2 regions of the Streptomyces sp. NPDC088553 genome follow, and region 1 is predicted to be linked to the other one. Evidence: riboswitches for the same ligand, from Rfam matches in the RefSeq annotation. Region 1 holds a riboswitch; the other holds the start of a gene.
What was found. A riboswitch is a leader RNA that binds a small molecule or an ion and turns the genes downstream of it on or off. The one in region 1 is predicted to bind S-adenosylmethionine.
Positions count from the first base shown of each region.

Region 2: linked by a shared signal. The riboswitch ahead of thrC (threonine synthase) and the one ahead of ACIP8Z_RS30535 (aminotransferase class V-fold PLP-dependent enzyme) in region 1 are both predicted to bind S-adenosylmethionine.

Region 1 is NZ_JBIVMG010000010.1:168,427-179,239, forward strand. It holds gene ACIP8Z_RS30510 (NlpC/P60 family protein) at 1-620, opposite strand, end outside; gene ACIP8Z_RS30515 (NYN domain-containing protein) at 888-2,252, opposite strand; gene ACIP8Z_RS30520 (hypothetical protein) at 2,286-2,528, opposite strand; gene ACIP8Z_RS30525 (rhomboid family intramembrane serine protease) at 2,687-3,430, shown strand; gene ACIP8Z_RS30530 (Lrp/AsnC family transcriptional regulator) at 3,427-3,708, shown strand; gene ACIP8Z_RS30535 (aminotransferase class V-fold PLP-dependent enzyme) at 3,780-5,213, opposite strand; SAM riboswitch class IV at 5,459-5,575, opposite strand; gene trpD (anthranilate phosphoribosyltransferase) at 5,663-6,727, opposite strand; gene ACIP8Z_RS30545 (cytochrome bc complex cytochrome b subunit) at 6,864-8,486, opposite strand; gene ACIP8Z_RS30550 (Rieske 2Fe-2S domain-containing protein) at 8,483-9,535, opposite strand; gene ACIP8Z_RS30555 (c-type cytochrome) at 9,532-10,341, opposite strand; gene ACIP8Z_RS30560 (heme-copper oxidase subunit III) at 10,416-10,813, opposite strand, start outside.
Region 2 is NZ_JBIVMG010000005.1:129,623-140,435, reverse strand. It holds gene ACIP8Z_RS17375 (lysine 2,3-aminomutase) at 1-337, opposite strand, end outside; gene ACIP8Z_RS17370 (class I SAM-dependent methyltransferase) at 896-1,639, shown strand; gene ACIP8Z_RS17365 (SRPBCC domain-containing protein) at 1,662-2,132, opposite strand; gene groL (chaperonin GroEL) at 2,322-3,950, opposite strand; gene ACIP8Z_RS17355 (cold-shock protein) at 4,338-4,541, opposite strand; gene ACIP8Z_RS17350 (MoaD/ThiS family protein) at 4,950-5,228, opposite strand; gene thrC (threonine synthase) at 5,243-6,553, opposite strand; SAM riboswitch class I at 6,547-6,693, opposite strand; gene ACIP8Z_RS17340 (glucosyl-3-phosphoglycerate synthase) at 6,843-7,784, shown strand; gene ACIP8Z_RS17335 (hypothetical protein) at 7,823-9,643, shown strand; gene ACIP8Z_RS17330 (trehalose-6-phosphate synthase) at 9,738-10,813, shown strand, end outside.

The DNA of each region.
Region 1 (10,813 bases):
TGCCGCATCTTGGCCCGCTCGGCCTCGGTCAGCGTGTTGAGGAGCTTGCGGGCCTCGGCCAGCTTGCCCTGGAACTTCTTCTTCTTCTCGCCGAGCGTCTTGCGGACGTCCTGGAGGTCCTCGAGCTTCGTGGTGGCCTCGGCGCGCTGCTGCGCGAGGCTGCGCTGCTTGGCCTGGATCGAGGTGAGGACGTCGGCCTGCTGGGCGCTCAGCTGGTCGATCGCGGACGCCTTGTCGAGGTAGGTGTCCGGGTCGGCGGAGAGGAAGAGCTGGAGCGCCGGGTCGATGCCGCCGGAGCGGTACTGGGCGCTGGCGACCGAACCGATCTGGTCGCGCAGGGTGTTGAGCTCCTGCTGGCCTCGGGCCACCTTGTCCTGGAGGTTGCCGATCTCCTGCTGCAGCTTCCCGCGGCGCTCCTCGGCGAGGTTGTACTGCTCCGTGGCCTCCTCGGCCTCGTGGTGCAGCTTGTCGACCTTCGACTTCACCTCGTCGATCGAGGGCTTGGCGGGGGCCGCCTGGGCGCCCGTCTGGGCGGTGAGCGCTACGGCGGCGGCCGCGGTCGCGGTGAGTACGGTCACGCGCATGCGGCTCGGCTGCTTGGGTCGACGGTGGGACGCCACGAAGGCGAGCTCCTTCTTCCTCAGAGCCGCCCAACCGGTAAGGGGCAGGCGGTTCCTCCGCCGCCACCCCGGATGGGTGATCAACCGCGCGAAGGTTCGAGCCCCGACCCTAGTGACCAACTTGTGATCAGTTCAAATCCCACTGGCAAAAATATCGCTCAGGGACCACTTAATTTACACGCACCACACAGGCAGTGATGGGTACTTGACCGTCCGCCCTCCAGAATTCGGGCATAAAGCACAAGAGTTGTGATGTGCGGCGATGCATCAGGAGAGCCGCGAAAGCCGCTTCAGCAGCAAGGCGGACGCCACGGGCCGCGCCCCGGCCTTCGCCACCCCGTCGGCCACCTCGCGGTCGGTGGAGACCACCACGACCGGCCGGCCCGGCGGCTCGGCCCGGACCAGCTGACGGATCAACTCGTCGGCGGTCACACCCGGCTTGGAGAACAGCACCCGCACCCCGCGCGGCGGCGCGAGGAGCACCGGGGCCGCCAGCTCCGCCCCGTCGAAGACACAGGTGACCTCGGCGCCCGAACGGGCCGCGAGGGCCGACAGACTGCCGAGCAGCCGCAGCCGCTGCTTCTCCAGCGGCATCGTCGGATAGCCGGTCTTGGTGACGTTGTAGCCGTCGACGACCAGATGGGCCTGCGGCAGCGCGAGGAGCTGGTCGAGCAGCGCCGGGTCGGTCTCGGAGAGCGCCCGCGCCGCGATGTCCTTCGGGGACATCCGCCCCGGCTCCACCGCGTCCACGGTGTCCGCCGGGTGCACCGACACGGGAGGCAGCGCGAGTTCGCGGCGCAGCCCCTGGGCGGCGTCGAGCACGGTGTCGAGCAGCAGCCGCAGCCGCATGTCCTCCACCGAGCGCCCCTCACGGGCGGTCCTGCGGCTCGCCTCCAGGGCGGCCTCGACCTCGCCGAGCCGGGCCTTGAGCCGCCGGCTCTCGCTCTCGGCGGACGACACCTGGGCGGCCGCCTCCGCCTTCGCGGCGTCGATCTCGCCCTGGGCGCGGCGCAGCGCGGCCTCGCCGCGCTTCACGTCGCTCTGGGCGCTGCGCAGCTTGCGGTGAAGCGATTCCGCTTCCTTCCGGGCCGCCTCCAGATCGTGGCGCAACTGCTCGCTCTCGCCGCGCGAACGGTCCCGGGCGGCGGCGAGTTCCTCGCGCAGCCGCTCCAGCTCGCGCCGGCCCGCCTCGTCGGCCCGCTCGGCGTCGACGCGCAGCGCCTCCTCGCCCGCGGCGGCCACCAGCTTGACCCAGCCCGGCGGGCGCAGCACATAGGCCGCGGCCGCCACGTCGACGGGGTCGGCCGCGGCCGGCGGGGTGCCGGTCTCGACGGCTCCGGCCAGCTCGGGCTGGCCCTGCTTGAAGCGCTCGCCGATCCGCTGCCGGAACAGCGGGTCGCTCTCCAGGGCCGCCGCCATGGCGTTCCCGGCGAACTTGGCGCGCCGGCTCGCGGTGAACCGGGCGTACTGCCTCAGGGGTGCGGGCAGCTCGGCGACGGTCAGCCCGCCGAAGGCGTCGGCGACCAGCGCGACGACCCGCCGCCGTACGCCTTCCGGCAGTGGGTGGTCGAGCGTCTCGGCAGCGTCACCTGCCGCGCCGGCCGGCTCTCCACCGTGCGCGGGCTGCTCCACGATCCGTCACCCCTATGTCGTCCGCGCCGTCCCTCAGGAGGCGGCGCCCGGCCTGTCCACCAGTTCGATCTGATCCACCGCGTTGCACCAGCGACAGCGGACCGACTCGATGGTCTCACTGACCACCTGCCGCTCCTCGACCGTCGGGTCTCCCGCGAGGTCCAGATGGACGTACTCCACGACCTTGGAGGAACGCGTCACGTCGAATCGGGTCAGGTTGCCGCAGAGCGTGCAGCGCCACCGGGTGTCGGCGGTCGGCAGGGGAACCGTCGTCATCGTGCCGTCCTTCTTCCTGTTGCGTGGTACCAGGTGCGGGAGCCGCGGTGCGCCGTCGAACTGCGGTCGTACTGCCCGTTACCCTACGGCCTCGCCGGTACGCGGGGGCACGGCGAGGCACTCTGTCCACTTCGGCCCCGGTACGCCATGATCTGTCCATGATCGACTGGCGAGGCGCGGTCCGTGCTGTCCTGGGGCCCTGGCGGGGCGTCCGCGGTGGCCCCACGGTGACGTACGGACTGATCGCCGCCTGCTGTGTGCTCTTCGTGATCGGCCCGGTCTCCGGGCTCAACCCGGTGTACGGCACGGGGGACGAGCTCCTCGCGGCGCAGGGCGAGTACTTCCGGCGCTGGGGTGTCGTCCCCGCCGAGCTGATGAGCGGCGAGCCCCGCGCCCTGCTCACCCCGCTCACCGCGCTCTTCGTCCACGGCAGCTGGCTCCACCTGCTGGGAAACATGCTGTTCCTGTACGTCTTCGGGGCGATGGCCGAGGAGCGCATGGGTCCCGTCGAGTTCGCCCTCTTCTACCTGGGCACGGGCTACCTCGCGCTGCTCGGGTACGCGGTGGCGCACGCGAACAGCGAGCAGACCCTGGTCGGGGCGTCCGGGGCGATCTCCGGGGTGCTCGGGGCCTTCCTCTTCCTCTTCCCGCGCTCCCGGGTCACCAGTCTCTTCCCGTTCCTCTTCTTCCTGCCGCTGCGCTTCCCCGCCTGGATCGTGCTGATCTTCTGGTTCGTGCTCCAGTGGCTGGCGGCGCGGGCCGCGGGCGCCGGCCCCGGCGTCGCCTATCTGGCCCATGTGGTGGGCTTCTCCGTCGGCTTCCTCTACGCCTGGGGGCGCTACCGGGGTGGGGATAGAGTGAAAGCCCAAACCGCGGCGACCGAGGGAGAAAGCCAGCCGTGATCACCGCGATCGTGCTCATCAAGACCAGCGTGGACCGCATCCCCGAGATCGCCGAGTCGATCGCCGGGCTCGACAGCGTCAGCGAGGTCTTCTCGGTGACCGGCACCTACGACCTCATCGCCATGGTCCGCGTGCCCCGTCACGACGACCTGGCGGACGTCATCCCCGGCAGCATCAGCAAGATCCCGGGCGTCGAGGCCACGGACACGCATGTCGCCTTCCGTACGTACTCCCAGCACGATCTGGAGGCGGCCTTCGCCATCGGTCTGGAGTCCTGAGACCGCGTACACGGCACGGGTGAAGGGGGCCTCCCGCTCGGGAGGCCCCCTTCACCCGTACGAGTGAGTGATCAGCCGCGGTCCGGGACGCAGCGGCCGTCCTCGGTACGGTACTTCCACTGCGCGCCGTCGCGGACGAGCTCCTTCACGGCGCCGACGAACCGCTCCACGTGCTCGTCCGGCGTACCGGCGCCGAAGCTCACCCGGATGGCGTTGAGCGACCTCTCCCCCGGGGCCGCCTCGGGGGCGCCGCACTCGCCCGGGTCCTGCGGGTCGCTGCCGAGCAGCGTGCGGACCAGCGGGTGGGCGCAGAAGAGACCGTCGCGGACGCCGATGCCGTACTCGGCGGAGAGCGCGGCGGCGAAGTGGGAGCTGTTCCAGCCCTCCACGACGAAGGAGATGACGCCGACGCGCGGCGCGTCGTCGCCGAACAGCGAGAGCACCTTGACCTCGGGGACCTCGGCGAGTCCCTCCCGGACCTTGGCGATCAGGTGCCGCTCGCGCTCGACGAGGGTGTCGAAGCCGGCCTCGGTGAGCGCCTTGCAGGCGGAGGCGATGGAGTAGACGCCGATGACGTTCGGCGAACCGGCCTCGTGCCGGGCCGCGGTGGTGTGCCACTCCACGTCCACGCCACCGTCGGCCCGACGGGCCACCTTGCGGGAGGCGCCGCCGCCCGCGAGGTAGGGCTCGGAGTCCTGCAGCCAGTCGGCGCGGCCCGCGAGGACGCCGGAGCCGAAGGGCGCGTACAGCTTGTGCCCGGAGAAGGCGATCCAGTCCACGTCGAGCTCCTGGACGGAGACCGGGTGGTGGGGCGCGAGCTGGGCGGCGTCGAGCACGATCCGGGCACCGTGGGCGTGCGCGGCGGCGGCGAGCTCCTTCACCGGCCACAGCTCCCCGGTGACGTTGGAGGCGCCGGTGACGCAGACGAGGGCCGGACCGTAGGGGTCGCGGTCGGCGAGCGCGCGCTCCAGGGTGGCGACGGCCTGCTCCGGGGTGCGCGGCGCGTCGAGGTAGGTGACGCGGGCGTCTCGCCAGGGCAGCAGCGAGGCGTGGTGCTCGGTCTCGAAGACGAAGACCTGGCAGTCGGCCGGGAGGGTGGCGGCGAGCAGGTTGAGCGAGTCGGTGGTGGAGCGGGTGAAGACGACCTGGTCGCCGGGGCGGCAGTCGAGGAACTCGGCGACGGTGACGCGGCTGTTCTCGAAGAGGTCGGTGGAGAGCTGGGAGAGGTACCCGGCACCGCGGTGGACGCTGCCGTAGTAGGGGGCGTACGCGGCGACGTCGTCCCACACCCGCTGGAGGGCCGGCGCGCTGGCCGCGTAGTCGAGCGCCGCGTAGGTCACCTCGCCGCCGGTGACGAGCGGGACGGTGACGTCCCGGCCGAGCACGGGCAGCGGGGCGGCGCAGCAGGGATCGGCGGACTCCGCGGCGGTCTCGGCGGAAGCGGTCTCGACGAGGGTGGCGGCGGTCTCGACGGTGGCGACGGCGGCGTCAGGGCGTGCGGACATGGCGGTATCTCCCGGCGGGCGGTGCGGAATGGCTTCGGTGATCCCGTACGCGGCCGGAGGCGGCGGGGTACGGGTGAGAGGCCTCGGAAGACACGGGTGCACAGGGAGACTCAGGGGTACACGGAGTACGCGGAAGTGACCCTGATCCGATGATCCGAGGGTGAAGAAGGGGCGTACTCGCCCTATCGCATTCGCTTGCTCACGGAAAAAGCTCCTCGAGAGACCAGGACCCCTGGTGTTCGAGGGGTCCGCGCTTGCCGTAGACCTCGCTGCCTACGGCCTGGTCATCACCCGGGGCACCCCGCCACGGACGGAGGGTTGCCGGACAGCAAGCCGGGGCCAAAACGCTGTCACTCGTGACCTGTAGAGCATCCTGCCACATGATCGCCGACGCGCAAGACCCCGGTCCGCATGCTGGACCGGGGTCATGGGCGTACGGCGTGCGGGATTCAGGCGTTGCTGGCGGCGACCCAGCGGTCCAGGGCCCGGCGGGCCTCGCCGGAGTCGATCGCCTCCGCGGCCTTCTCCATGCCGGCCCGGATCTGCTCCACCAGGGTGCCGTCCCCCGGCGCGAGCGCGGTCAGCGCCGCCGCCGAGTTGAGCAGCACCGCGTCCCGTACCGGACCGGTCTCCCCCGCGAGCAGCCGACGGGCCACGTCGGCGTTGTACGAGGCGTCCGCGCCGCGCAGCGCCTCCACGGGGACGAGGTCGATGCCGACGTCCCGGGGGTCGAAGGCCTCCTCCCGCACCGCACCGTCGCGGACCACCCAGACCCGCGAGGTGGCGGTGGTGGTCAGCTCGTCGAGGCCGTCGTCGCCGCGGAAGACGAGCGCGGAGGAGCCGCGCTCGGCGAGCACCCCGGCGACGATGGGAGCCACCCGGGCGTCGGCGACACCGGTCGCCTGGGACCGGACGCGGGCCGGATTGGTGAGCGGACCCAGGAAGTTGAAGACGGTCCGGATGCCGAGCTCCTTGCGGGCCATCGCCACATGGCGCAGCGCCGGGTGGAACTTCACGGCGAAGCAGAAGGTGATCCCGGCCTCCTCGGCGACCTCGACGACCCGCTTCGGGGTCAGGTCCAGGTTGACGCCGAGCTTCTCCAGGACGTCGGAGGCACCGGAGGCGGAGGACGCGGCCCGGTTGCCGTGCTTGACGACCTTGGCGCCGGTGCCGGCCACGACGATCGCCGACATGGTGGAGATGTTGACGGTCTTGGCGCCGTCGCCGCCGGTGCCGACGATGTCGACGGTGGCGCCGGGCACCTCGATCGTGTTCGCGTGCTCGTACATGGTGCGGACGAGGCCGGTGATCTCCTCGACGGTCTCGCCCTTGGCGCGCAGGGCCACGACGAAGCCGGCGATCTGGGCGTCGGTGGCCTCGCCGCGCAGGATCCGGTCCATGGCCCAGGCGGTGTCCTCCGCGCTCTGGTCGCGGCCGGACAGCAGACCGTCCAGGACGACGGGCCAGGAGCGGCCCGCCGACGTAGGTCCTCCAGCGGGGGTCACAGCGCTCATGGCAGCTCCATAGTTGATTGCGCGCGCAATAGGTTACGACCAGCCTATCGACCCCCGGGGACGGCAAAGAGCCCCGTCCATCGAATGGACGGGGCTCTCGCCGTGGCGACGTGTCGAACGTCAGGAAGTCAGGTGATCAGTGGTGGCCGTGGCCGCTCTGGATCTCCTTGTACTCCTCGACGGTGGGCTTGGCGATCTGGCTGTCGTCGCCGTAGTAGCCCTTGTTGAGCTTGACCCGGAGCTTCTCCATGCGCCCGATCTTGCGCTCCACACCGTTCTCGTCGACGGCCGGCGGAAGCTCCGCCGCGTCGTACTGCTCGTGCGCGGTGAGGCGGTGCAGCTCGCCCTGGCTGAGCGGCTCGTGGATCTCGACGAACTCACCGTGCGGCAGGCGCTTGATGATGCCGGACTCGCGACCGTGCAGCACCTTGTCCTTGTCACGGCGCTGGAGGCCGAGGCAGATCCGCTTGGTGACGATGAACGCGATGACCGGGCCGACGAAGAAGAAGATCCGCACGAACCAGGTGATCGAGTTGAGCGACAGGTGGAAGTGGGTCGCCCAGAGGTCGTTTCCACCACCCACGAGCATGATCATGTACGCGGTGATCCAGGCGACACCGAAGGCGGTGCGCGTCGGAGCGTTGCGCGGGCGCTGCGCGATGTGGTGCTCGCGCTTGTCGCCGGTGATCCACGACTCGATGAACGGGTAGACCGCGATCGCCGCGAGGACCGCCGGGAAGATCGCCAGCGGGATCATCACGCCCAGGACGAGCGTGTGGCCCCAGAGGTTGATCTCCCAGCCCGGCATGACACGGATCAGACCCTCGGCGAAGCCCATGTACCAGTCGGGCTGGGCGCCGGTGGACACCTGGTCCGGCCGGTACGGGCCGATGGCCCAGATCGGGTTGATCGAGGCGATCGCCGCGATGACCGCGATGACACCGAAGACCAGGAAGAAGAAGCCTCCGGCCTTGGCCATGTAGACCGGCAGCAGCGGCATGCCCACGACGTTCTTGTTCGTACGGCCGGGGCCGGCGAACTGCGTGTGCTTGTGGAAGAACACCAGGATGAGGTGGGCGACCACGAGGCCGAGCATGATGCCGGGCAGCAGCAGGACGTGGGCCGAGTAGAACCGGGCCACGAAGTCGCCGCCGGGGAACTCCCCGCCGAACAGGAACATCGACAGGTACGTGCCGACGACCGGGACGGACAGGATCGCGCCCTGCATGAAGCGGACACCGGTGCCGGAGAGCAGGTCGTCCGGGAGCGAGTAACCGGTGAAGCCGGTGAACATGCCCAGGAAGAACAGCAGGAAGCCGAACAGCCAGTTGATCTCACGCGGCTTGCGGAACGCGCCCGTGAAGAACACGCGCATCATGTGCACGAACATGCCGGCGAGGAAGATCAGCGCCGCCCAGTGGTGGATCTGCCGGATGAGCAGACCACCGCGGACCTCGAACGAGATGTGCATCGTCGAGTTGAACGCCTCGGACATCAGCTGTCCCTGGAGCGGGACGTACGGTCCGACGTACTCCACCTCGTTCATCGACGGGTGGAAGAACATCGTCAGATAGACGCCCGTCAGGATGATGATGAGGAAGCTGTACAGGCAGATCTCACCGAGCATGAAGGACCAGTGGTCCGGGAAGATCTTCCGCATGTTGGCCTTGGCCAGCGTGTAGATCCCCAGGCGTCCGTCGGCCCAGTCGGCCACCCGCTCACCGGCGGGTGCTTTCTTCGAATCGGTCACGGTGCTCATCCGCGCTCCCAGAAGGCAGGACCGACGGGCTCGTCGAAGTCGCCGAGCGCCTCCAGGAAGCCCTTGTCGTTCACGCCGATCCGCAGCTGCGGGAGGGCGTGACCGGCCGGGCCGAAGATGACGCGGGCGCCGTCGGAGAGGTCGAAGGTGGACTGGTGGCACGGGCAGAGGACGTGGTGCGTCTGCTGCTCGTACAGGGAGATCGGGCAGCCCACGTGGGTGCAGATCTTCGAGAAGGCGACGATGCCCTCGTGCGACCACTCGAGCTCGCGCTTGTCCTTGATGTCCTCCGGCTGGATCCGGACGATCATCAGGGCGGCCTTGGCGATCTCGGTCTGGAAGTGGTGGTCGTGCTCCGAGAGGCCCTCGGGCATCGCGAAGGTCAGCGAACCGACCGCGACGTCCTCGGGACGCAGCGGCTCGTTCGTGTTCATGTTGATGAGCTGAAGACCCTTGGCCCACATCGTGGTCCGGAGCTTCTTCTCGGGCAGCGGGCCCATGTCACGCAGCAGCACGATGCCGGAGAGCGGAACGAGCGACAGCGCGCCGAACATCGTGTTGCGGATGAGCTTGCGACGGCCCATGCCCGACTCGGCGGCACCGGCCGCGAAGTCCGACATGACCTTCGCCTTGGTCTCGGCGTCGGCCGCGATCGGGTGACGCTCGTCCGCGATCTCGACGTCGGACATCAGGGTGCGGGCCCAGTGGACCGCGCCCGCGCCGATGAAGAAGAGCGCGAGACCCAGGGTCCAACCCAGCGCGAAGTTGAGCGCGGACACCCGGCCGAAGGGCCAGATGTACACGATCTTGTCGACCGGGAAGATCACGTACGAGGCGATGAAGCCGATCGTGGCCAGCATCGACAGCGTGAACATGAACGCCACCGCGCGCTCGGACCGACGCGCGGCCCGCTCGTCGATGTCCTGGATGCGGGGCTTGTGGGGCGGGAGGCCCGGGTCGGCGAACGGGTCGTCGGCGACCTTCACCGCGCCGTGCGCGGTGTCCTGCCCTGCCGGCAGGTTCTCTTCTGGAATCTCTTGGCTACTCATGACTTCTTGGCCTTAGCGGTGTGGGCCGCGACCCAGACGGCAACTGCGATCAGCGCACCCAGACCGAAGACCCAGGCGAACAGACCCTCGCTGACGGGGCCGAGGCCACCGAGCTTGAGACCGCCCGGGTTGTCGGCCTCGTCGCTGTTGACGGCCTGGACGTACGCGATGATGTCCTTCTTCTCCTTCTCCGGCATGGTCGTGTCCGGGAAGGAGGGCATGTTCTGCGGGCCGGTCTGCATGGCCTCGTAGAGGTGCTTCGGGCTCACGCCTTCGAGGTTCGGGGCGTACTTGCCGTAGGTCAGCGCGCCACCCTCGCCGGTGAAGTTGTGGCACTGGGCACAGTTGGTGCGGAACAGTTCGCCACCCTTGGCGATGTCGGCACCGTCAGGGCTGTACTGGCTCTCGGTCGGCGTGATCGGACCGGCACCGAGAGAGGCGACGTACGCCGCGAGCTGATCGATCTCAGCCTGCGAGTAGATGACCTTCTTCTTCGGGACCTGGGCGCCCGGCTGCTGGGCCGGCATGCGACCCGTGCCGACCTGGAAGTCGACGGCCGCCGAACCGACGCCGACGAGGGAGGGGCCGTCAGTGGTGCCCTGACCGCCGGTTCCGTGGCAGCTGGCGCAGCCGACGGAGTAGAGCTTCTTCCCCTCCTCGATGGCGAGGGACTGGGCGGTTTCGTCGGCCTTCGCCGTGCCCGCGGGCGCGAACGCGGCGTACAGCCCCCCAGTGGCCGCCAGCGCGAGAAGTAGGACGACGACCGCCGCCAGCGGATGGCGTCGTCGTGCGGAGAGCTTTTTCACGGATTACCCCGGTGTCAGGATCTTCTGCGTCGATGCTTGCTGGATGTCTCGGTCCGCCGTGTCGGCGGCGCCGACTACTTGATCATGTAGATCGTGGCGAAGAGGCCGATCCAGACGACATCGACGAAGTGCCAGTAGTAGGACACGACGATGGCGGCGGTTGCCTGCTCGTGAGTGAACCTCTTGGCGGCGTACGTCCGGCCGAGGACCAGCAGGAAGGCGATGAGACCGCCCGTCACGTGCAGGCCGTGGAAGCCGGTGGTCAGGTAGAACACGGAGCCGTACGGGTCCGACGAGAGCGAGAGGCCCTCGTGCTTCACCAGCTCGGTGTACTCGAAGACCTGCCCGCCGATGAAGATCGAACCCATCACGAACGTGATGATGAACCACGACCGGAGCTTCTTCACGTCGCCCCGCTCCGCGGCGAAGACGCCGAGCTGGCAGGTGAGTGAGGAGAGCACCAGGATCGTGG
Region 2 (10,813 bases), on a different contig from region 1:
GGTCCCGGACGGCCTCGGTGTCCCGGCCGGCCGGGTGCGGGTCGAGCCGTTCGCGCAGACCGTCGACGACGAGCCGCAATCGGTCCCGGTCGCCGTCCCGCAGGGTCTGCTCGACGGCGGCGAAGTCCGCGGGGGCGAGCAGGTCGCGGTGGGGCACGAGGAGCCGGTAGAGGGGGTCGTCGGGGGCGCGCGACCAGTCGATGAGCGCGTCGGCGGCGTGGGAGCCGACCCTGAACGGCAGCACGCGGCCGACGACGTCGGCGTCGTGCGCGAGGGCGGGCTGCCCGGTGCGCTCGGCGATGAGCCGGGCGAGGCGGTGACCGGTGAAGACGGTCACCCGTTCCCCACCGCCGGGACGTCGGTCGTCTGCACGGTCGTCGCCTCCCCGAAGGCCTCACCGATGGCTGGTGCGGCGCACCCCGGACGATGATGGGGAGTGGGTGCCCCGGCCGCCAATGGCCCTAGCGGTGGCCCGGTTCGGGGGCAACGGAGGAGTCCGGCCAATCGTGCGCGGCACGTACCGGACAGCACCCCGCGCCACGAAGGTCCGTTCCATACCGTTACGACCGGGTTCGCACCCGAGGGCTTTCGGCCTGGGGCACGCCCCGGTCATCTGCCAGATTGGCGCCTTTCCTCCGGAAGGCGCGGGCCGGATGAGCGCGGGTGAACCGGGCTGGAATCCCGTACGGAAACCGGTCCGGGCGACGCCCCGGAAGGCCCCTTCCCGAGCCTGGGCGGGCACGTGGGGCCCGCGGGAGGCGGCGCGGCACCCGGCGGGCCGGACCTCGGCCCCGAGCGCCGCACGACCCCCTCCAGGGCATCCACACACCCCCTCTGACCTGGGCTTTTAATCCTTCACCCCCTACCCTGGAGATCGACTCGGAGGGGGATCCCGATGGACTTGGACAACCGTGACATCCGCACGGTCGAGGACGTACTGCGCCTGCTCGACGGACTCTTCGCACCCGGTGCCGACCGGTGGACCGACGGCGGCGCCGACTGGTGGGACGGGTTCTACGCCGACCGGGACAGGCCCGTGCCGTTCTTCGTCGCCAAGCCCGACGAGAACCTCGTCTCGTACGTCGAGCGCGGGCTGCTCCCGGCCGGTGGCGGGCGGGCCCTCGACCTCGGGTGCGGGCCCGGGCGGAACACCCTGTACCTCGCGTCGCTCGGGTACGAGGTGGACGCCGTCGACCTCTCCGCGACCGCGATCCGCTGGGCGGAGGAACGCGCCGCGGAGGCCGGTGCGCAGGGCGTGCGGTTCATGTGCGGCGACGCCTTCGCCGCCCCTCTGGAAGGCCCGTACGACCTCGTCTACGACTCCGGCTGCTTCCACCACCTGCCACCGCACCGTCGCATCAGCCACCTCGCGCTCCTGGACCGCGTCCTCGCGCCCGGCGGGCACTTCGCGCTCACCGCGTTCGCCGCCGGAGAAGGCGGCATGGGCTCCGAACTGCCCGACGCCGACTTCTACCGGAAGGGCGCGCTGGACGGCGGACTCGCCTATACGGACGCCTCGTTGCGCGGCATCTTCGCCGGCCTGACCGACATCGAGGTCCGCCGCATGCGCGACGAGGCCACCGACTCCCCCGCCTTCGGAGAGGCCTTCCTCTGGACGGCGCTCTTCCGACGCCCGTAGCACGGCCGAGGGCGACCGGCCCTCACATCGACCTCAGGTGCTCCGCGAGGCGGTCGTACTGCTCCCGCACCCCCGCCTCCATGCCCGCCGCCAGCGCCTGGTCCCTGACCTCGTTCGACGGCCAGAACGACGTGCTGGTCAGGGCCGTGCCGCCGTCCGGGGTCGCGTCGAAGGTGAGCGTGACCCGGACCGCGTCGGCGTCCGGCATCTGCTCGAAGACCTCCGTGTAGTCGAGCCGCTCGACCGGGACGACGTCCTCGTACGTGCCGGAGAAGACGATCTCCTGGCCGTCCGGGGCGGTCTGGCCCCAGCGCCACGCACCGCCCACCCGCAGATCGATGTCGACGACCGTCGTGGTCAGCGCGGCCGCCCCGTACCACTCCCGGACGTGCCCGGGGACCGTCCACGCCTCCCAGACCCGGGCCGGCGGGGCGTCGAAGGTGCGGGTGATGACCAGCTCACGATCGGCCGGGGTCGTCAGGAGGGTGACCATGGTCCGTTCCCTTCATGAAGGGGCACTTCCAGGATCGCCCCGCCGTCCCCGCCCAGCACGTCCGGCACCACGGACCCGCTGACCGCTCCGCCGGCTGATCCGCCGCCGGGAAACGCCCGAGGGCGGCACCCCCACCAGGGGGGTGCCGCCCTCGTTCGCGTTCAGCGATGAACTGCCGATCCCGGAGGATCAGAAGTCCATGTCACCGCCCGGCATGCCGCCGCCGGCCGGCGCGGACGCCTTCTCCGGCTTGTCGGCGATGACGGCCTCGGTGGTGAGGAACAGCGCGGCGATCGACGCGGCGTTCTGCAGCGCGGAGCGCGTGACCTTCGCCGGGTCGATGATGCCCTCGGCGATGAGGTCGACGTACTCGTTGGTCGCGGCGTTGAGGCCGTGGCCGACGGGCAGGTTGCGGACCTTCTCCGCCACGACGCCGCCCTCGAGACCGGCGTTGACCGCGATCTGCTTCAGCGGGGCCTCAAGGGCCAGCTTCACGATGTTCGCGCCCGTGGCCTCGTCACCCGTGAGGTCGGCCTCGAGCTTCTCGAAGACCGAGGAAGCCTGGAGCAGGGCCACGCCACCGCCGGCGACGATGCCCTCCTCGACGGCCGCCTTCGCGTTGCGAACGGCGTCCTCGATGCGGTGCTTGCGCTCCTTGAGCTCGACCTCGGTCGCGGCACCGGCCTTGATGACCGCGACACCGCCGGCGAGCTTCGCCAGGCGCTCCTGCAGCTTCTCGCGGTCGTAGTCCGAGTCGCTGTTCTCGATCTCGGCGCGGATCTGGTTCACGCGACCGGCGACCTGCTCGCTGTCACCGGCACCGTCGACGATGGTGGTCTCGTCCTTGGTGATGACGACCTTGCGGGCGCGGCCCAGCAGGTCGAGGCCCGCGTTCTCCAGCTTCAGGCCGACCTCCTCGGAGATGACCGTGCCGCCGGTGAGGATGGCGATGTCGTTCAGCATGGCCTTGCGACGGTCGCCGAAGCCCGGGGCCTTGACCGCGACGGACTTGAAGGTGCCGCGGATCTTGTTGACGACCAGGGTCGACAGGGCCTCGCCCTCGACGTCCTCGGCGATGATCAGCAGCGGCTTGCCCGACTGCATGACCTTCTCCAGGAGCGGGAGCAGGTCCTTCACGGAGGAGATCTTGGAGTTGACGATCAGGAGGTACGGGTCGTCGAGCGACGCCTCCATACGCTCCATGTCGGTGGCGAAGTACGCCGAGATGTAGCCCTTGTCGAAGCGCATGCCCTCGGTGAGCTCCAGCTCCAGACCGAAGGTCTGGGACTCCTCGACGGTGATGACGCCTTCCTTGCCGACCTTGTCCATCGCCTCGGCGATGAGCTCGCCGATCTGGGTGTCGGCGGCGGAGATGGAGGCCGTGGAAGCGATCTGCTCCTTGGTCTCGACATCCTTCGCCTGCTCGAGCAGGGCGCCGGAGACGGCCTCGACGGCCTTCTCGATACCGCGCTTGAGGGCCATCGGGTTGGCACCGGCGGCCACGTTGCGCAGGCCCTCGCGGACGAGCGCCTGGGCGAGAACGGTGGCGGTGGTCGTACCGTCGCCGGCGACGTCGTCCGTCTTCTTGGCGACTTCCTTGACCAGCTCGGCGCCGATCTTCTCGTACGGGTCCTCGAGCTCGATCTCCTTGGCGATGGAGACACCATCGTTGGTGATCGTGGGGGCGCCCCACTTCTTCTCGAGGACGACGTTGCGACCCTTGGGGCCGAGGGTGACCTTGACGGCGTCAGCGAGCTGGTTCATGCCGCGCTCGAGACCGCGCCGGGCCTCCTCGTCGAACGCGATGATCTTGGCCATGTGAAGTGGTCCTCCCGGACATGGGGTGGATAACGCTCCAGGACCGCGCCGACGCCCGCGACGGACGGCCTCCGCAGCTCCGCGTGGTTCCTTGCCCCACCCGGCCGGCGGCCTCGTCTGCCCGATCCTCGTAGCACTCTCACCTTCCGAGTGCTAACGCCAATGATTAGCACTCGCCCTATGAGAGTGCAAGCGACTCTCGATGATCGGGATGCGGGGCGGGGGGTCACGGGAGGGGCGCGAGAGGGGCGCGGAACGGGCTCGGGACGCGCATGGAACGGGCGCGGAACCCGCTCGGAAGGCGGCCGGGAACGCGTGAGGGGTCCGCATCCCCTCAGGGATGCGGACCCCTCGACGGCGTTGCGTCGGTGGCCGATCGCGCCGCGCTCAGACGGCGAGCTTGACCATGTCCGCCTGCGGACCCTTCTGGCCCTGCGAGATCTCGAACTCGACTCGCTGTCCCTCTTCGAGGCTGCGGTAGCCATCCATCTGGATCGCGCTGTAGTGGACGAAAACATCCGCACCACCGTCGACCGCGATGAAGCCGTAGCCCTTCTCCGCGTTGAACCACTTGACGGTGCCCTGAGCCATGCCTAACTCCCCTATTACTGGCCCTTGCGCGGGACCCGCACTTCGCGGAACCCGGGTCAGACCCTGCGCCGGAACGCGTCGACCGCGGCTGAATGTATCTGCCCAACTGCCCTCTGCAACAGGTCAATCGACTGAGAATTCTGGGCGCCACGGAAAGGCGAATTGGGGAGATTCCCTTGATTTACCGGGCAATTCGGGCCCGGCAAAGCGTGCAGAAGGTACACAACGCGCACGCACTTTGGCTGCTTCTTGTCGTGCGGGGACGCATTCTCATATGCGCCCGGCATGAGCAGCGGAGGGGACTTCCCCAACTCTACCGCGCCCAACCATGCAGAATTGCCCCTTCCGCTTTATGGCGCGGAAGGGGCAATTCAAGAAAGACGGGACAAGCGGCGAGCCGTGAGGGGCTCAGCAGCCTCCGGCGACGGCCGGGATGATCGAGACGCCGGCGCCGGCCGGGGTGGCCGTCTCCAGGCCCTGCTCGAAGCGCACGTCGTCGTCGTTCACGTAGACGTTGACGAAGCGGCGCAGCTTGCCCTGGTCGTCCAGGACCCGGGCGGCGATGCCCGTGTGGTTCTTCTCCAGGTCCGCAATGACCTCGGCGAGGGTCGCGCCCTCGGCCTGGACCTCGGACTGCCCGCCCGTGTAGGTGCGGAGGATGGTGGGGATGCGGACGTTCACGGCCATGTCTTCGAAACCTTTCAGAGGGCCAGGCCGGCGTCGCGGAACGCGTCCAGGCTCGGGCGGATGGTGACGGTCGCCTGAGAGGTGTCGGCCACCGCGTCCAGGGTCTTGAGTCCGTCGCCGGTGTTGAGGACGACGGTGGTGAGGTTCGGGTCGATCAGCCCGTTCTCGACGAGCTTCCTCGTGACGCCGACGGTCACGCCGCCCGCGGTCTCGGCGAAGATGCCCTCGGTCTGCGCGAGGAGCTTGATCGCGTCCACGACCTGCTCGTCGTTCACGTCCTCCACGGCGCCGCCGGTGCGGCGGGCGATGTCGAGGACGTACGGGCCGTCGGCCGGGTTGCCGATCGCGAGCGACTTGGCGATCGTGTTCGGCTTCTGGGGCCGTACGACGTCGTGGCCGGCCTTGAAGGCCACCGACACCGGGGAGCAGCCCTCGGCCTGGGCGCCGAAGATCTTGTACGGCTTGTCCTCGACGAGGCCGAGCTTGATGAGCTCCTGGAGACCCTTGTCGATCTTCGTGAGCTGGGAGCCGGAGGCGATCGGGATGACGAGCTGGTCGGGGATGACCCAGCCGAGCTGCTCGCAGATCTCGTACGCCAGCGTCTTGGAGCCCTCGCCGTAGTACGGGCGGAGGTTGACGTTGACGAAGCCCCAGCCCTCGCCCAGCGGGTCGCCGATGAGCTCGGAGCAGAAGCGGTTGACGTCGTCGTAGTTGCCCTCGATGGCGACGAGGTCACCGCCGTAGACACCGGCCATGACGACCTTGCCCTGCTCCAGGTCGTGCGGGATGAACACGCAGGAGCGGAAGCCGGCGCGGGCGGCGGCGGCACCGACGGCGCCGGCCAGGTTGCCCGTGGAGGAGCAGGAGAGGGTGGTGAAGCCGAAGGCGCGGGCGGCCTCGATGGCCTGGGCGACGACCCGGTCCTTGAAGGAGTGGGTCGGGTTGCCGGAGTCGTCCTTGACGAAGAGCCTGCCGGGGGCGACGCCGATCTCGCGGGCGAGGTTGTCGGCCTGGACGAGCTTGGTCCAGCCCGGGTTCAGGTTGGGCTTGTCGGCGACGTCGGCGGGGACGGGCAGCAGCGGGGCGTAGCGCCAGATGTTGGCGGGGCCGGCCTCGATCTGCTTGCGCAGCGCCTCGGGGTCACCGGTGGGGAGGTCGTACGCGACTTCGAGCGGTCCGAAACAGAGTTCGCAGGCGAAGATCGGGCCGAGCGGGAAGACTTCACCGCATTCGCGACAGGAGAGTCCGGACGCGGGACCGAGGTCGACCGAAGTGGCGGGGGTAGCAGTCTGTACAGCCATGGAGGCGAGGCCCTTTCTCCTCATCTTTCCCATGACGAATTTTTCGCCATGAGACGGATTTGGCACCTTCCCTAGCCGGGGGCCTCGCTGGAGGACGAGACAAACCGACTGGAGGGTTGCCGGGGCTTCAACGGGCCGTTTCCCTCTGCCCCTCTGGATGAGCGGTATTCGATTGTGAAGCGCGGTGAACTTTCGTTCCTGCGCTCCGGCGCGGGCGGCACCCCGACGTGCATCGGGCATCCGCGTTGTTCAAGACTGTAACCGAAGGCCCGGACGCTTGGACCGGCCGTCCGAACCGCGAGATGGAGATCACGTGCTGGAAGAGGTGGAGCGCTGGCTGGACCGGGGGTCCTGGTCCGTGGCGGACCGGCCGCTGGAGCGGATCCTCGCCGCGAAGCGGAACACGAAGGTCAGCGTCGTCCTGCCGGCGCTGAACGAGGAAGCGACGGTGGGTGACATCGTCGCCGTGATCCGGCGTGAGCTCATGTCGGAGGCGGTGCCGCTCGTCGACGAGCTGGTGGTGATCGACTCGGGCTCCTCGGACCGTACGGCGGAGGTGGCGGCGGCGGCCGGGGCGCGGGTGGTGGCGCGGGACGCGATACTCCCCCGGATACCGGCCGTGCCGGGCAAGGGCGAGGTCCTGTGGCGGTCGCTGATGGTGACCACCGGGGACGTCGTGTGCTTCATCGACGCGGACCTGCGGGACTTCTCGGCGGACTTCGTGTCGGGGATCGTGGGCCCTCTCCTCACCGACCCGGACGTGGACTTCGTGAAGGCGATGTACGACCGCCCGTTCGGAGACACCCCTGGTCAGGGGGGTCGGGTGACGGAGCTCGTGGCCCGTCCTCTGCTCAATCTGCACTGGCCGCGGCTGGCCGGTTTCGTGCAGCCGCTGGGCGGCGAGTACGCGGCGCGCCGGTCCCTCCTCGAACGGCTGCCCTTCCCTGTCGGTTACGGAGTGGAGCTCGGCCTGCTGGTGGACGCCCTGCACACGGTGGGCCTGGACGCGCTCGCGCAGGTGGACGTGGGGGTGCGCAAGCACCGGCACCAGGACGGGCAGGCGCTGGGCCGGATGGCGGCGGCGATCTACCGGACGGCGCAGCTGCGGCTCTCGCGGGGCCATCTGGTGCGCCCCCGGCTGACGCAGTTCGAGCGGGGCGAGGAGGGCTTCGAGCCGCGGACGTACGACGTGGACACGGAGGAGCGGCCACCGATGGCCGAAATCACCGAGTATGCGCACCGCCGCGTGGCGTAACGCCGGATGATGATCCGTTTTGCCTACATTGCCCTTTTATGGGCTTCAGACAACATCACCTGGGCAGGGGGCTCGCGGCCGCCGTGGCCGTCGGACTGACGGCGGGCTCGCTGGCGTTCACGGCGGCGGGGCCGGCCGCGGCGGACGTGGTCGAGCCGTTCGGCAAGCGGTACGACGCGTCGCTGTACGGCGACTTCACGACCGTCGGCAACACGGTCATGGGCTGTCCGGACGCCCCCGCCGACCTGGCCGCCCGTTGTGCGCTCGCGGCGAGCGGCCAGGGCTCGGACAACAACAACACCTTCGCGATGCGGCGGATCGACGCCGGCGCCCTCGGGAGCGAGTACGGCTCCAGCACCGGCCGTGTACGGATCCCGGCGGGCGCGGAGGTGGCGTACGCCCGGCTCTTCTGGGGTGGCAACGACGGCACGTACACGGGGCCGAGCGGGGCGCGGCTGAAGCGCTGCGACATCTCCGGCGCCGATGTCGAGCGCTCGCCCGGCGACCCCACGACGACCGCCCCGGTGATCAAGGTCGGGGCGGGCGCCCTGACCCCGGTCTCGATCGACAGCATGGTCGCCGACCCGGCCGACACCAACGGCCCGCACTACTACACCGGCGAGTCGGACGTGACGGCCGCGTTCGCGGGCACCTCCGGTACGGACGCGCAGGTGACCGTCGGCAACATCTGGGCGCCCGACGGCAAGGGCTGCGTGGCGGGCTGGTCGCTGACCGTCGTCCACAGGTTCCCGGGTCCCGACCCGGTCCGCGCGCCCGAGCGGCGGAACGTGTACGTGTACGGCGGGCACGTCCTCCAGCGCTCGTCCTCCCCCGCGACCACGATCAGCGTGGACGGCTTCCATCGGAGCGGCGGCAAGGCGCGGGCGAGCGTCACCGCGTACGAGGGCGACTGGAACACCCCGGGTGACACCTTCCTCGTCGACGGCAGGAACGTCACCGAGGCCCACACGGGCAACACCAGCAACTTCTTCATCAGCGGGGACGACGGTGCCGTCGCCCCCGACCTGGTCAACAACCTGAGCATCGACGCGAAGGCCTTCGACATCCCCGACGGCGCCGTCCCGCAGGGCGCCACCTCGGCCGATCTGACCTTCACGACGCGCGGCGACACCTACGTGCCCTCCGCGCTGGCCTTCTCCGTTCCGGTCCCCGACCTGGAGATCACCAAGACGGCGAGCCCGCGCACGGTGAAGCCGGGCGACACGCTCACGTACACGATCACCGCGAAGAACGTCAGCGCGCACGACTACCCGAACGCCAGGTTCAGCGACGACCTGAGCGGGAACCTCGACGACGCCGAGTACCGGGGCGACGTGCGGACGGACCTGGGCACGGTGACCTACAAGGCGTCCAGGATCGGATTCGCGGGGACCATCCCGGCCGGGCGGACGGCGACCGTCACCTACTCGGTGAAGATCAAGAGCCCGCCGACCGGAGACGGGAGGCTCCGCAACAGCGTGAAGGTCGAGACCCCCCGCTCCAACTGCGGAGACGGCAGCGAGGACCCCGCCTGCGGAGCGACCCCGGAGCTCAGGAAGCCGAAGCCGACCCCCACGCCGACGCCGGCCCCGGTGGATCCGACCCCGACGCCGGTGGACCCCACGCCCACCCCCACGGACCCGACACCGGCCCCGGTCGAGCCCACGCCCACCCCGACCCCCGCCGATTCCACCCCCGCACCCCCGGCCCCCGGACCGCACGGGATCGGCGGCGGCGGCTCGATGGCCGACACCGGCGCCGACGGCGAGCGGCTGTGGCTGCTGGGCGCCCTGGGCCTGGCCCTCGCCGCCACCGGCCTGGTCGCGAAGGCCGCGATGCGCGGCCGGCGCGAGAACTGACGGCCCTCCGGAGGTCCGGCCACCCTCCGTGGCCGGATCCCCTCGTCTCGTATACGTACGTTTGAGCGTTTACGGGACGGGCTAGGTTCGCCACATGGCATCCGTACTCGTGGCATCCAACCGGGGACCCGTCTCGTACGTGCGCGGCGAGGACGGTGAGCTCGACGCCCGCAGGGGCGGCGGCGGCCTGGTCTCCGGGCTGAGCGCCGTCTCCTCGCAGGACAGCCTGTGGGTGTGCGCGGCGCTCGGCGAGGGCGACCGGGAGGCCGTCCGGCGCGGCATCGGCGAGCCGGGCGTCCGGATGCTGGACATCGACCCGGAGGTGTACGCCGACGCGTACAACGGCATCGCGAACTCGGTTCTGTGGTTCCTCCACCACCACCTGTACGACATCCCCCGCGAGCCCGTCTTCGACGCGGAGTTCCGGCGCCTCTGGGAGTCGTACCGCGCCTACAACCGCGCCTTCGCCGAAGCCCTGGCCGCCGAGGCGGACGACGGCGCGGCGGTCCTGGTGCAGGACTACCACATGGCGCTCGTCCCCGGGATGCTGCGGGAGCTCCGCCCCGACCTGCGGATCGGGCACTTCACCCACACGCCCTGGGTGTCCCCCGAGTACCTGCGCATGGTTCCGGACGACATCGTCGAGGAACTCCTGTGGGGCATGCTCGGCGCCGACGAGCTGGGCTTCCACACCTGGGGATGGGCGTCGGCGTTCATCAGCTGCTGCTCCCAGCGCGACGACCCGACCGGGACGGCCCAGGGCGTCCGGCCGAGCGGCGACCCCTGGCACGGGGTGGAGTGGCGCCGCCACGGCGTCGGGAAGGGCCGCACCCGGGTCCGGGCGTACCCGCTGGGCGTCGACGGCGACGAGCTGCGGGCCCTGGCCCACCGCCCCGAGGTGGACGAGGCCCTCGCCCGTCTCCGCGCCGAGGTGGGCGAGCGCAGGACCATCGTCCGCGTCGACCGCACGGAGCTGTCGAAGAACATCCTGCGCGGCCTCCTCGCCTACCGGGAGCTGCTCACCGTCCACCCGGAGTGGCGCGACCGGGTGGTCCACCTGGCCTCGGCGTACCCCTCCCGGCAGGATCTGGAGTCGTACCGCGCGTACACGGCCTCGGTGGCCGACCTGGCCGCCGAGATCAACGCGGAGTTCGGCACGGCCGACTGGCA